DNA from 3 places in the Serratia rhizosphaerae genome. Region 1 is predicted to be linked to each of the others. Evidence: predicted binding sites of a transcription regulator. Region 1 holds the regulator's gene; each other region holds the start of a gene.
What was found. The regulator Fur, encoded in region 1, represses iron uptake genes when iron is present. The targets are predictions, from matches to a motif close to ATAATAATGAGAACNACTATCAA.
Positions count from the first base shown of each region.

Region 1 (3,256 bases):
CCACTTTACAACGATACCGATGCGATCAGCAGGCGAAACGTATTGTAATTTATTGAATTAAAAGGTTATACGCAATATGGCTAACGTAGGCATTTTCTTTGGCAGCGACACGGGCAATACCGAAAACATTGCCAAGATGATTCAAAAGCTCCTTCGCAAAGATTTCGGCGATGATGTTGCTGAGATTCACGACATCGCCAAAAGCAGCAAAGAAGATCTGGACGCATTTGACATTTTGCTGCTGGGCATCCCGACCTGGTACTACGGTGAAGCACAATGTGACTGGGACGACTTTTTCCCGACGCTGGAAGAAATAGACTTCAACGGTAAGCTGGTTGCGCTGTTCGGCTGCGGCGATCAGGAAGACTATGCCGAGTACTTCTGTGACGCGATGGGCACCATCCGCGATATTATCGAACCACGCGGCGCTGCCATCGTCGGCCACTGGCCAACCAAAGGCTACCATTTCGAAGCCTCCAAGGGTCTGGCGGACGATGACAACTTTATCGGCTTGGCCATTGATGAAGACCGCCAGCCGGAACTGACCAACGAACGCGTGGAAGCCTGGGTCAAACAGATTGTTGAAGAGCTGAGCCTGGCCGATATCATCGGCTGATTCAACGCTCCGCAATGCTGCGATAGGTGGCCCTGCTGAGCGGCGGGGCCGTTATCGGCATCACGGATTGAAGCAATAGAAGCTACATATTAGTAACTTCCCTCCCCGTCACGGTAGACTTTGGCCCCGGTTTATCCCATTCATCAAGATGTTGCACGCGCAACATGTAACGGCGCAGTAGGCTTTTGTTAACAACCGGCGGTTTCCATTTAGGGCAACCGGTTCTATAATGAGACGCTATTAACGCTTTGTGCCGACCGATGCCACAGGCAACAATGCCTCAACTGATTAGCATAGTAACAGGACTGAATCCGCATGACTGACAACAACACCGCATTGAAGAAGGCCGGCTTAAAAGTCACGCTTCCGCGACTCAAAATCCTGGAAGTGCTGCAAGATCCGGCTTGCCATCATGTCAGTGCGGAAGATTTGTATAAGAAACTGATCGACATGGGCGAAGAAATTGGTCTGGCGACGGTTTACCGCGTACTGAACCAGTTCGACGACGCCGGTATCGTCACGCGCCATAACTTCGAAGGCGGCAAGTCAGTATTCGAACTGACCCAACAGCATCATCACGATCACCTGATCTGCCTGGACTGCGGCAAAGTGATCGAATTCAGCGATGAGTCTATCGAACAACGTCAGCGCGATATCGCCAAACAGCACGGCATCAAACTCACCAACCACAGCCTGTACCTGTACGGCCACTGTGCCAGCGGTGACTGCCGTGAAAACGACACGCTGCATAACAAGAAGTAAAGCTGGCCTGCCAGCGTAAACAGGAACCGCCGCACGGCGGTTTTTTTATGCCTGCCGATCGTGGGTGAGCTGCGGCGCCCGCCGTTATACCGTTCGGGCGCCGCAGACGTTGACTTAAGCCGCTACCGGCTCCGCGCGGCTAAAGCGCTTGCCATCCGGGCTTGCCGAACGAATCTGCACTTCGCCCTGCACCGCCGGCCTGGCGGCATCATCATAACGCTGCCAACGCTGGCCGCCGTCGGTCGAATATTCGATCGTCAGGCCCGGCAGCGCAATATTGGCCTCCAGCCTGCCGCCGACAATACGGGCGCCCGGCACCGGCAGACGGTAACTGATTCCGCCCGCATCCAGCTTGGCCAGTTCGCGCTGCCCCAGAATATTGGCAAAAATCAGCCACTCCTGCGCCAGCTTTTTGGTATCGACAAACTGCGTTTCACCGCCCTTATATTCGCGGCCCGCCTGATAGTCCAGCTCCCATTCGGCACGGTGCCAGGCGCGTTCGGCCACCGACAGCGCGCGCGGGAAGATCATATACTCCATCTGCGGATCGGTGCGCACCACCTCGCTCCACAGCTGGGCGGACAGACCATACGCTCCCGGCCACGGCTTATCGCTCTTGGCGGTAAAGGCGTTGCCGTCGCGGTCAACCGAGGTTTCCGCGTTTTGCGGCATATTGTCCGGCGCAAAGCTGAAGATTTTCCGTTCGTCGCTGAAGCGGGTGCCCCAGTAATAGCCGCTGTCGTTCGGGTTCACTTCATACGGGAAGTCCAGATAGACATAGTCCGGGTTGGAAACCACCACTTCATAGCCCTTGTTGGCCCAGTCGTTCACCGAGTCAAAACCGCCCCAGTACAGAGTATCCCAGAAGTTGACGCCCACGCGCGAGGTGGCGAACGCTTTGGCGTCTTTGGCATCTTTCAGGCCATCCTGCCAGGCCTGCATCCGATCGATGCCGTGCGCCTTCACCAGCTTGCTGACTTCCTGACCGAAGTAGCTCGGCAGATGTGCCATATCCGCCACTTTGCCGCTGTCGATAAGCCGTTGGCAGGCCTGTGACTTCGCCCATGGCTTGTCTTCTTTGTTCAGGTCAAGCATGCCCTTGCCCGCTTCCGGCTTCTTCACATCGGTATAGCCGGCGCCCAGCCGGATGTTTTTCGCCTCGTCGCCGCCAAAGTGCCAGGTGCCGATCGGCTGCCCCGCCTGCTGATGCATCTTGGCAATTTCCCCCATCACTTTGTCAACAAAGCGGGTGGAAGAGTCCAGACATGGGTTCAGGTAGCTCTGGCGGTTGAAGAACTGCACCGAGGTGGTGTTCGAGGTGTCGGTCGGATCCACCAGCCGGTACTCCTGCGCTTCTTGCTGTTTGCCCTGCGCATGCAGTTTCTTATAGCGCGCCTCCATGGCGATCACCGCCGCACGGGCATGCGCCGGCATGTCGATTTCCGGAATCACCTCAATATGGCGCGCCTGCGCATAGTTGAGAATGTCGATGTAATCCTGACGTGAGAAGAAACCGCCGTACACATCCGGCCCCTGACCGTACTGCGGCAGCAGGCAGGTGGTTTCGCTCAGGTCATGGCAGCGCTGTCCGCCAACCTCCGTCAGCTCCGGCAGGCCGGGGATTTCAATACGCCAGCCCTCATCGTCGGTCAGATGGAAATGGAATTTATTCAGCTTATAGGCCGCCATTTGATCCAGCAGGCGCAGCACCGCATCTTTATGGTGGAAGTTACGCGCCACGTCGAGGAACAGGCCGCGATAGGCAAAGCGCGGCGCGTCGCGCGCTTCCAGCGCGGCAATCTTTTTATCGCCGTGCAGCGGGATCAACGACAGAATTGACTGCAGGCCGTAGAACACCCCGCTCTGATCAAAGCCGGT
Region 1 is NZ_CP041764.1:874,835-878,090, forward strand. Features, by position in the region: gene fldA (flavodoxin FldA) at 77-616, shown strand; gene fur (ferric iron uptake transcriptional regulator) at 932-1,378, shown strand; gene FO014_RS04140 (family 20 glycosylhydrolase) at 1,493-3,256, opposite strand, start outside.

Region 2 (3,256 bases), 2.3 Mb from region 1:
CGCGAACAGGCGCTGAAGCAGCACATCACGCTGCCGCCGCAGCCGGTCTCCGCCCTGGTTTTCCGTCAGGACGGCAAAGCCGCCAACCTGTGGACCGGCGAATCCTCACAGGGGAAAATGCTGCAGCAGCTGGGGTTCACCCTGGCGCAGCCGCCGGCCAACCTGCACACCAGCACCAGCCAAGGCTCGCGTGAAGATATTGTTCAACTGTCGGGAGAGAGTCTGGCGGCGGGGCTGAATGGCCAGACGCTGCTGCTGTTCGCCAATGACGAGAATGACGTACAGCGTCTGGTGAATAATAAATTTCTGGCGCAGCTGCCGGCGGTGCAAAATAAACAGGTCTATGCGCTCGGCAACGAAACCTTCCGTCTGGACTACTACAGCGCCAGCAACCTGCTGACGCTGTTGGAAAAACGCTTTACTTCCCGCTAGTCTGCGCCACAGCGGGCTGGAGGGTCGCCTCCGGTTCGCTGCGCGTTACCCGCCGCAAACTGCCCATCACCAACAGCAGCACCACGCCCAGCAGCGCCGCACCGAAGCCGAAGCCGGTCGAGGTCATGGCCGGCAGCATAAACGCCCCCATCGCCCCCAGCAGCAGCGCGCCCAGCGCGTCGCCCACCACGTTCTGCGCGGTCCACAGGCCGTTGACGCGGCCAAGGAACGCATCCGGCGTCAGGTTCTGAATCAGCCCGTACTGCAGCAGGGAATTCAGCGCGCTCAGATAGCCAAAGGCCACCAGACACGCCAGCGCCAGGCCGTACCACGGCATCAGGCCAAACAGGCCGACGGCGATAAAGGCAGCGATGGCGGTCAGCAGCATCATCCAGCCCGGCCGCGCCACCTGCGCCACCCGGCCGCTGGTGAAGGCGCCGAGGGCGGCGCCCAGCGGCACGGCGGCATACATAAAGCCCAGTTGCGAAGCGTCAACGCCCCAACTGCCGGCCAGCGCCGGATACAGGATGCGCACCGCGCTGGCCATGGTCAGCAGCGCGCCGATCAGCGCCACCATGCCAATCACTTTATTCTGGAACAGGAAGGAGAAACCGCCGGCCAGCGCCTTCAGCGGGTGTTCGCGCGGCTGCTCCGGCGGCGGCAGCTGCGGCAGACGCAGCAACGGAACCAGCGTCAGCAGCGTGCCAAGCGCCGCCAGCCCGTAGTTCCAGGCCACTCCCGCGTGGGCGATCAGCAGACCGCCCGCCGCCGGTGAGAGAATCGAACCAAAGCGAACCGTCAGCATGCTGATGGCGCCGGCCTGTACGATATTTTCACGGCCGACCAGCGCCGGCGTCGCCGCCAGCAGCGCCGTGACGCCCACCGCACCGAAGAAGCCGTCCCACACCGCCAGCAGGTAAATCGCCGTCAGCGACGGCTCCGGCAGCGCCGCATTGAGGCACATGCCGACAAAGCCGACGCCGCAGGTGGAGCGGGCAAACAGGATCAGGCGACGGCGCTCATAGCGGTCGGCCAGGACGCCGCCCATCAGCAGACCGGCAAACATGCCGCCGCCGGCCAGCGTCACCGCCAGACCAACCAGCAGCGTCGAATCGGTCAGCGCCTGGATCTGCACCGGAATGGCAATCGCCATCAATCCCAGCGCCAGAATAGAGATAAAGCGCGCGCAGAAAACGGCGCGGAACGCCTGATTGGTCTTTAACAAACCAAAATCAAGCAAAATCGAGGGCTTACTCATGTGTTTTATCACCACAGCTTTATAAAGGAATTGCACGCTTGCTACTGCAATGGGGCAGCGACTCATGCTACCATAGATGAATACAATCAATAATGATAATAAATATCATTAATATTCAATTGAATAATGGGCTGTTATGTTCCGGCTTACACACAATTGCTCGCACGCTGCTTCAGCGCCCCAGGAAACTCTGTTTTTAGGTACTACGCGCACCTTTCGCCGCCGGCTCTACGCGCTGCTGTTCGCCGTACTGATACTGCTGCTGATGATGGCGCTCAGCCTGGCGCTGGGCGCCCAATCCATCCCCTTCTCCACCGTTCTGCAGGCATTAAACGGCCAGTGCAGCGGCGTTGACTGCGTGATCATCACCGACGCCCGCCTGCCGCGTACGCTGATCGGCGTGCTGGCCGGCATCGCGCTCGGTCTGGCCGGCGCCCTGATGCAGACCTTGTCGCGCAACCCGCTGGCAGACCCGGGCATTCTCGGCGTCAACGCCGGCGCCGGTTTCGCCGTGGTGCTGGGCATGTCGCTGTTCGGCGCCACCGACATCGGCCAATATCTGTGGTTCGCTTTTGCCGGTGCGCTCTGCGCCTCGCTGCTGGTGGCGCTGGTAGGCGCACTCGGGCGCAGCACGCTGAATCCGGTGCGCCTGACGCTGGCGGGCGTGGCGCTGGGCGCGGTGCTGGACGGCATGACCACCGGGATTTCTCTGCTTAATCCGCAGGTGTTCGACCAGCTGCGCTTCTGGCAGGCCGGCTCGCTGGATATCCAAAATATGCAGGTGGTGCGCACCGTCGCGCTGCCGATTCTCCTCGGTACGCTGATCGCCCTGTGGCTGACCAAAGCCCTCAACAGCCTGAGCATGGGCAGCGATCTGGCCACCGCGCTGGGTACCGGCATCGTACGTACGCAGCTGCTCGGCCTGCTGGCAATCACCCTGCTGTGCGGCGGCGCCACCGCCGCCGTCGGCCCAATCGCCTTCGTCGGCCTGATGATGCCGCATATCGCCCGCCGTCTGGCCGGCTCCGAACTGCACTGGATTTTACCCTGGACGCTGGTGCTGACGCCGATCCTGCTGCTCAGCGCCGATTTAGTCGGCCGTTTCCTGGTGCCGGGCGAGCTGCGCGTCTCCATCGTCACCGCGCTGATTGGCGCACCGGTGCTGATTGCGCTGGTGCGTCAGCGTCATATGTTCAGGAGGAGTCGCTGATGGCCAGCCATACCGCCATGTTGTCCGCGCCGCAACGCGCCGCCCGCCTGTCGCGCGCCACCCTGACCGTGCTGCTGCTCACCGCCGCCTGCGCGGCGCTGGCCGTCTACGCCCTCGGCGCCGGCACGCTGTCTTTGAGCGCTGCGCAGGTGATTGACGCCCTGCGCGGCGAAGGCCCCGCCAATCTGGCGGTAATCGTCACCCAGTGGCGTCTGCCGCGCGTGGTGATGGCGCTGCTGCTGGGCGCGGCGCTCGGCATCAGCGGCGCGATATTCCAATCGCTGCTGCGCAACCCGCTGGGCAGCCCCGACGTTATCGGTTTCAATACCGGTGCCTACAGCGGTGTACTGGTGGCC
Region 2 is NZ_CP041764.1:3,694,167-3,697,422, reverse strand. Features, by position in the region: gene fepB (Fe2+-enterobactin ABC transporter substrate-binding protein) at 1-432, shown strand, start outside; gene entS (enterobactin transporter EntS) at 419-1,690, opposite strand; gene fepD (Fe(3+)-siderophore ABC transporter permease) at 1,827-2,900, shown strand; gene fepG (iron-enterobactin ABC transporter permease) at 2,900-3,256, shown strand, end outside.
Region 2: a site for Fur is predicted at 1,783-1,805, ahead of fepD (Fe(3+)-siderophore ABC transporter permease). Genes of this name have one in related genera too.

Region 3 (3,256 bases), 970 kb from region 1:
CGCCGCAACCAGCGGATATTCCTGGTAGTCGAGCCGGGTTTCAGGCAGTGAAAGGGTTTCTGACATGCTTTCTATCCTTTTCCTTAAACGGAACGTGTCGGAACTTGAGCGCGCGGATTACGGCGCCGGCGTTACGCTGTTTTTCAGCGCCGCGGGGCGCATGTCCTGCCAATGGGCTTCGATAAACGCGATGCACTCGGCGCGCGTCGCCGGCCCCATCACCTCATGCCAGCCTGCCGGCACGGCGGCAAACTGCGGCCACAGCGAATACTGCTGTTGCTGGTTGATCAGCACCAAAAACGGCAGGCTTTCATCATCAAAAGGGTTTTGTTGTTCCTGAGTCATTTCCATCACCTGTTAGTCGAAATGTATGTCGTCCATATCGGAAAGCAGCCAGTGCAGTCCGTCCAGCAGCCCGCCGCGCCAGCACAGCGCGTCATGGCCGCCGGAAAATACCCGGTAGTTGACCCGATGCCCGGCGGCCTTCAGCGCCTGCTGCATCTGTTGATTCACAAATTCGATATCCGCTTCCCGGTCGCCGGCTTCCTGAAATACCGTCAGCGTGCCCGCGGCCACCCGGCCCTGACGCACCTGCTGCGTCAGCCAGCCTTCGTCAAACTCCGCGCGCCGGGCAAAATCGGTGACGTACTGCACCGTCGGCCACCAGAACGAACCGGACTGGCTCAGCACCCGGCCAAAGCGCTGCGGCCAGTGCAGCCCGGCGTACATCGCCGCCAGCCCGCCGTAGCTCTGCCCCGCCACCACGGTGCGCGCGCCGCTGTCGCTGAACGCCATGCGTTGGCGCACCAACGGCAGCAACTCCGCCTGCAGCGCCAGCCAAAAGTCGGCATTGCAGGGCAGTTCCCGCTCGCGGTGCTGGCCGTCGATCACATCAATCAGCAGATAGCAGGCCGGCGGCAGCCGACCGGCAGCCGTTTCGCGCGCCAGCACCGGCAGCAGAGGCTGGCCGTCCACCCAGTTCTGACCGTCCAGCAGGATCACCAGCGGCCGCTCAGCCGCAGAGGCGCCCTCGCCGCTGGCGTACGCCCAGATGCGGCGCTGATTGCCCAGCGTTTCGCTGCGCCACAGGAAGTGGTGTAACCGCGACGCATCAAGCGGCGGCGGCGTGGTCAGCCAGGCGCGCTGATCGGCGGCGTCCGGCCCTTGCGCCAGCGACAACGGCTGGCCGATGCGGGTCGACGCGGCGGGATAGGGATTGAGCGGATCGGCAATTGCCAGCGGGAACAGAGAGATCCACCAGGCGCGCTGCTGCTGGCGGCACTGCGCCCGATCGGCGCTGAAAACGGGGGGAAGCTGCGCATCCTGCACCGGGATCAGACTGTAACTGCCGCGCCAGTCGCGCGGCAGCAGGGTTGACCAGTGCCAGATATCCGTGCCCGGCAGACGCTGCAGCGTGCTTGGATCGGTGCTGTGGTGGTCGGTCACGCCGTTGATATCGACATACACCCGCCGGATCGGCGAACGCGGCTCATCCCCGTGCGGATCGCGCCACAGCCAGGTGAAGCGCGCCTGCTGCCGATCATGCTCTTCGACGATCGGCGTTCCCCGCTGCGCGACCTGCTGCCACCACGCCGCCTGCCCGGCCTGTTCAGCCTGCAACCACCGGCTGACCGTCCCTGCCGCTACCGTGCTCTGTGCGCTTACTGCCGCTCCCTGTCGGGCGACTGGCAAAATATGCATGTAATTCCTTACGGTAAAGTGAGGTAGTTTTACGAAGATTTACAATCGTATTGATAATCATTCTTATTTTCAATATCATTTGCGAGCTTTTTTGCTACGGCGCGTTTCGGCAAATCAGCAACGGCCGACAGGTGGGATAAACAAGGCCGTCAGCAGGCAGCGTGAGGAGTAACGCACGCCTTCATACAGCACACGTTTTTATTCAGGGGTTACAATGAGATTGAAAAACAAAGGGATAATTAGAAAACAACCGGCAACGCCGGGGCAGCTGTTCTATTTGTTATTTTCACCTTCCCTCATCCTGTTGCCGGCGCTGCCGGGCTATGCGGCGGACGAAGAGAGCATGATCGTCACGGCGCAAAGCGTGACCGCGCCGCTGAAAGGCCCGGTGGCCAAAGACAGCGCCGCCGGCACCAAAACCGCCACCCCGCTGCGCAAAACGCCGCAGGCGATTTCCGTGATTACCCGCCAGCAGATGGACGACCAGGCCGCCCTCTCCGTGTCTGATGCGCTGAACTACACCAGCGGCCTGCTGACCAACTACCGCGGCGGCTCGAACCGCAACGATGAGGTGATCGCCCGCGGCTTCCGCTATATGCCCAAGTTTCTTGACGGCCTGAGCTACGGCCTGTCCGGCCAGGCCGGCGCGGCGGGCCAGATCGATCCCTGGCTGCTGGAGCGCGTCGAGGTGGTGCACGGCCCGGCTTCCGTGCTGTATGGGCAGGTCAACCCCGGGGGCATTATCAGCATGACCAGCAAGCGCCCCACCGCCGAGAGCATCCACAAAATCCGCCTCAGCAGCGGTAACCGCCACTACGGCGAGGCGGCGTTTGATTTCGGCGGCCGGCTCAACGACGACAACACGCTGTTCTACCGGCTGAACGGCGTCGCCAGCACCCAGCATCAGTCGATGAAAGACAACAAGCAGCAGCGTCTGGCCATCGCCCCGGCGCTCACCTGGCTGCCCAATGCCGACACCAGCTTTACGCTGCTGACCAGCTACCAGAACGAACCGAAGGCCGGCTTCCGCAACTTCCTGCCCGCCAACGGCACGGTGTTCAGCACCAGCGCGGGACGTATTCCCTACGACTTCAACGTCAGCGACCCGAGCTACAACCAGGCAAAGCGCGAGCAAACCTCGGTGGGCTATATTTTCGACCACAGCCTCAACGACGTGCTCACCTTCCAGCAGAACCTGCGCTACACCAATATGGACGAGTCCTACAAATATCTGGTGTACACCTTTGACGCCGACGACCGTAACGATCATTCCATCAACCGCCGGCCGCAGCACGATAAAATCGAGTCGCAGGAGCTCGGCATCGACAACCAGCTGAAGGCCGAATTCGCCACCGCCGACGTCAAGCACACGCTGCTGGGCGGGCTGGATTACAAATGGAGCGACGTGGACAGCAAGCTGTGGCGCGACAGCGGCGATCAATACATTCTCGACTGGGCGCACCCGACCCCGGTGCATATCGATGAAAGCACCTTCAGCCTGGCCACCAGCACCCGCAAAAAGCTGGACCAGCTGGGGATCTACCTGCAGGATCAG
Region 3 is NZ_CP041764.1:4,999,956-5,003,211, forward strand. Features, by position in the region: gene FO014_RS23250 (amino acid adenylation domain-containing protein) at 1-66, opposite strand, end outside; gene FO014_RS23255 (MbtH family protein) at 118-345, opposite strand; gene fes (enterochelin esterase) at 358-1,701, opposite strand; gene FO014_RS23265 (TonB-dependent siderophore receptor) at 1,916-3,256, shown strand, end outside.
Region 3: a site for Fur is predicted at 1,752-1,774, ahead of fes (enterochelin esterase). Genes of this name have one in related genera too.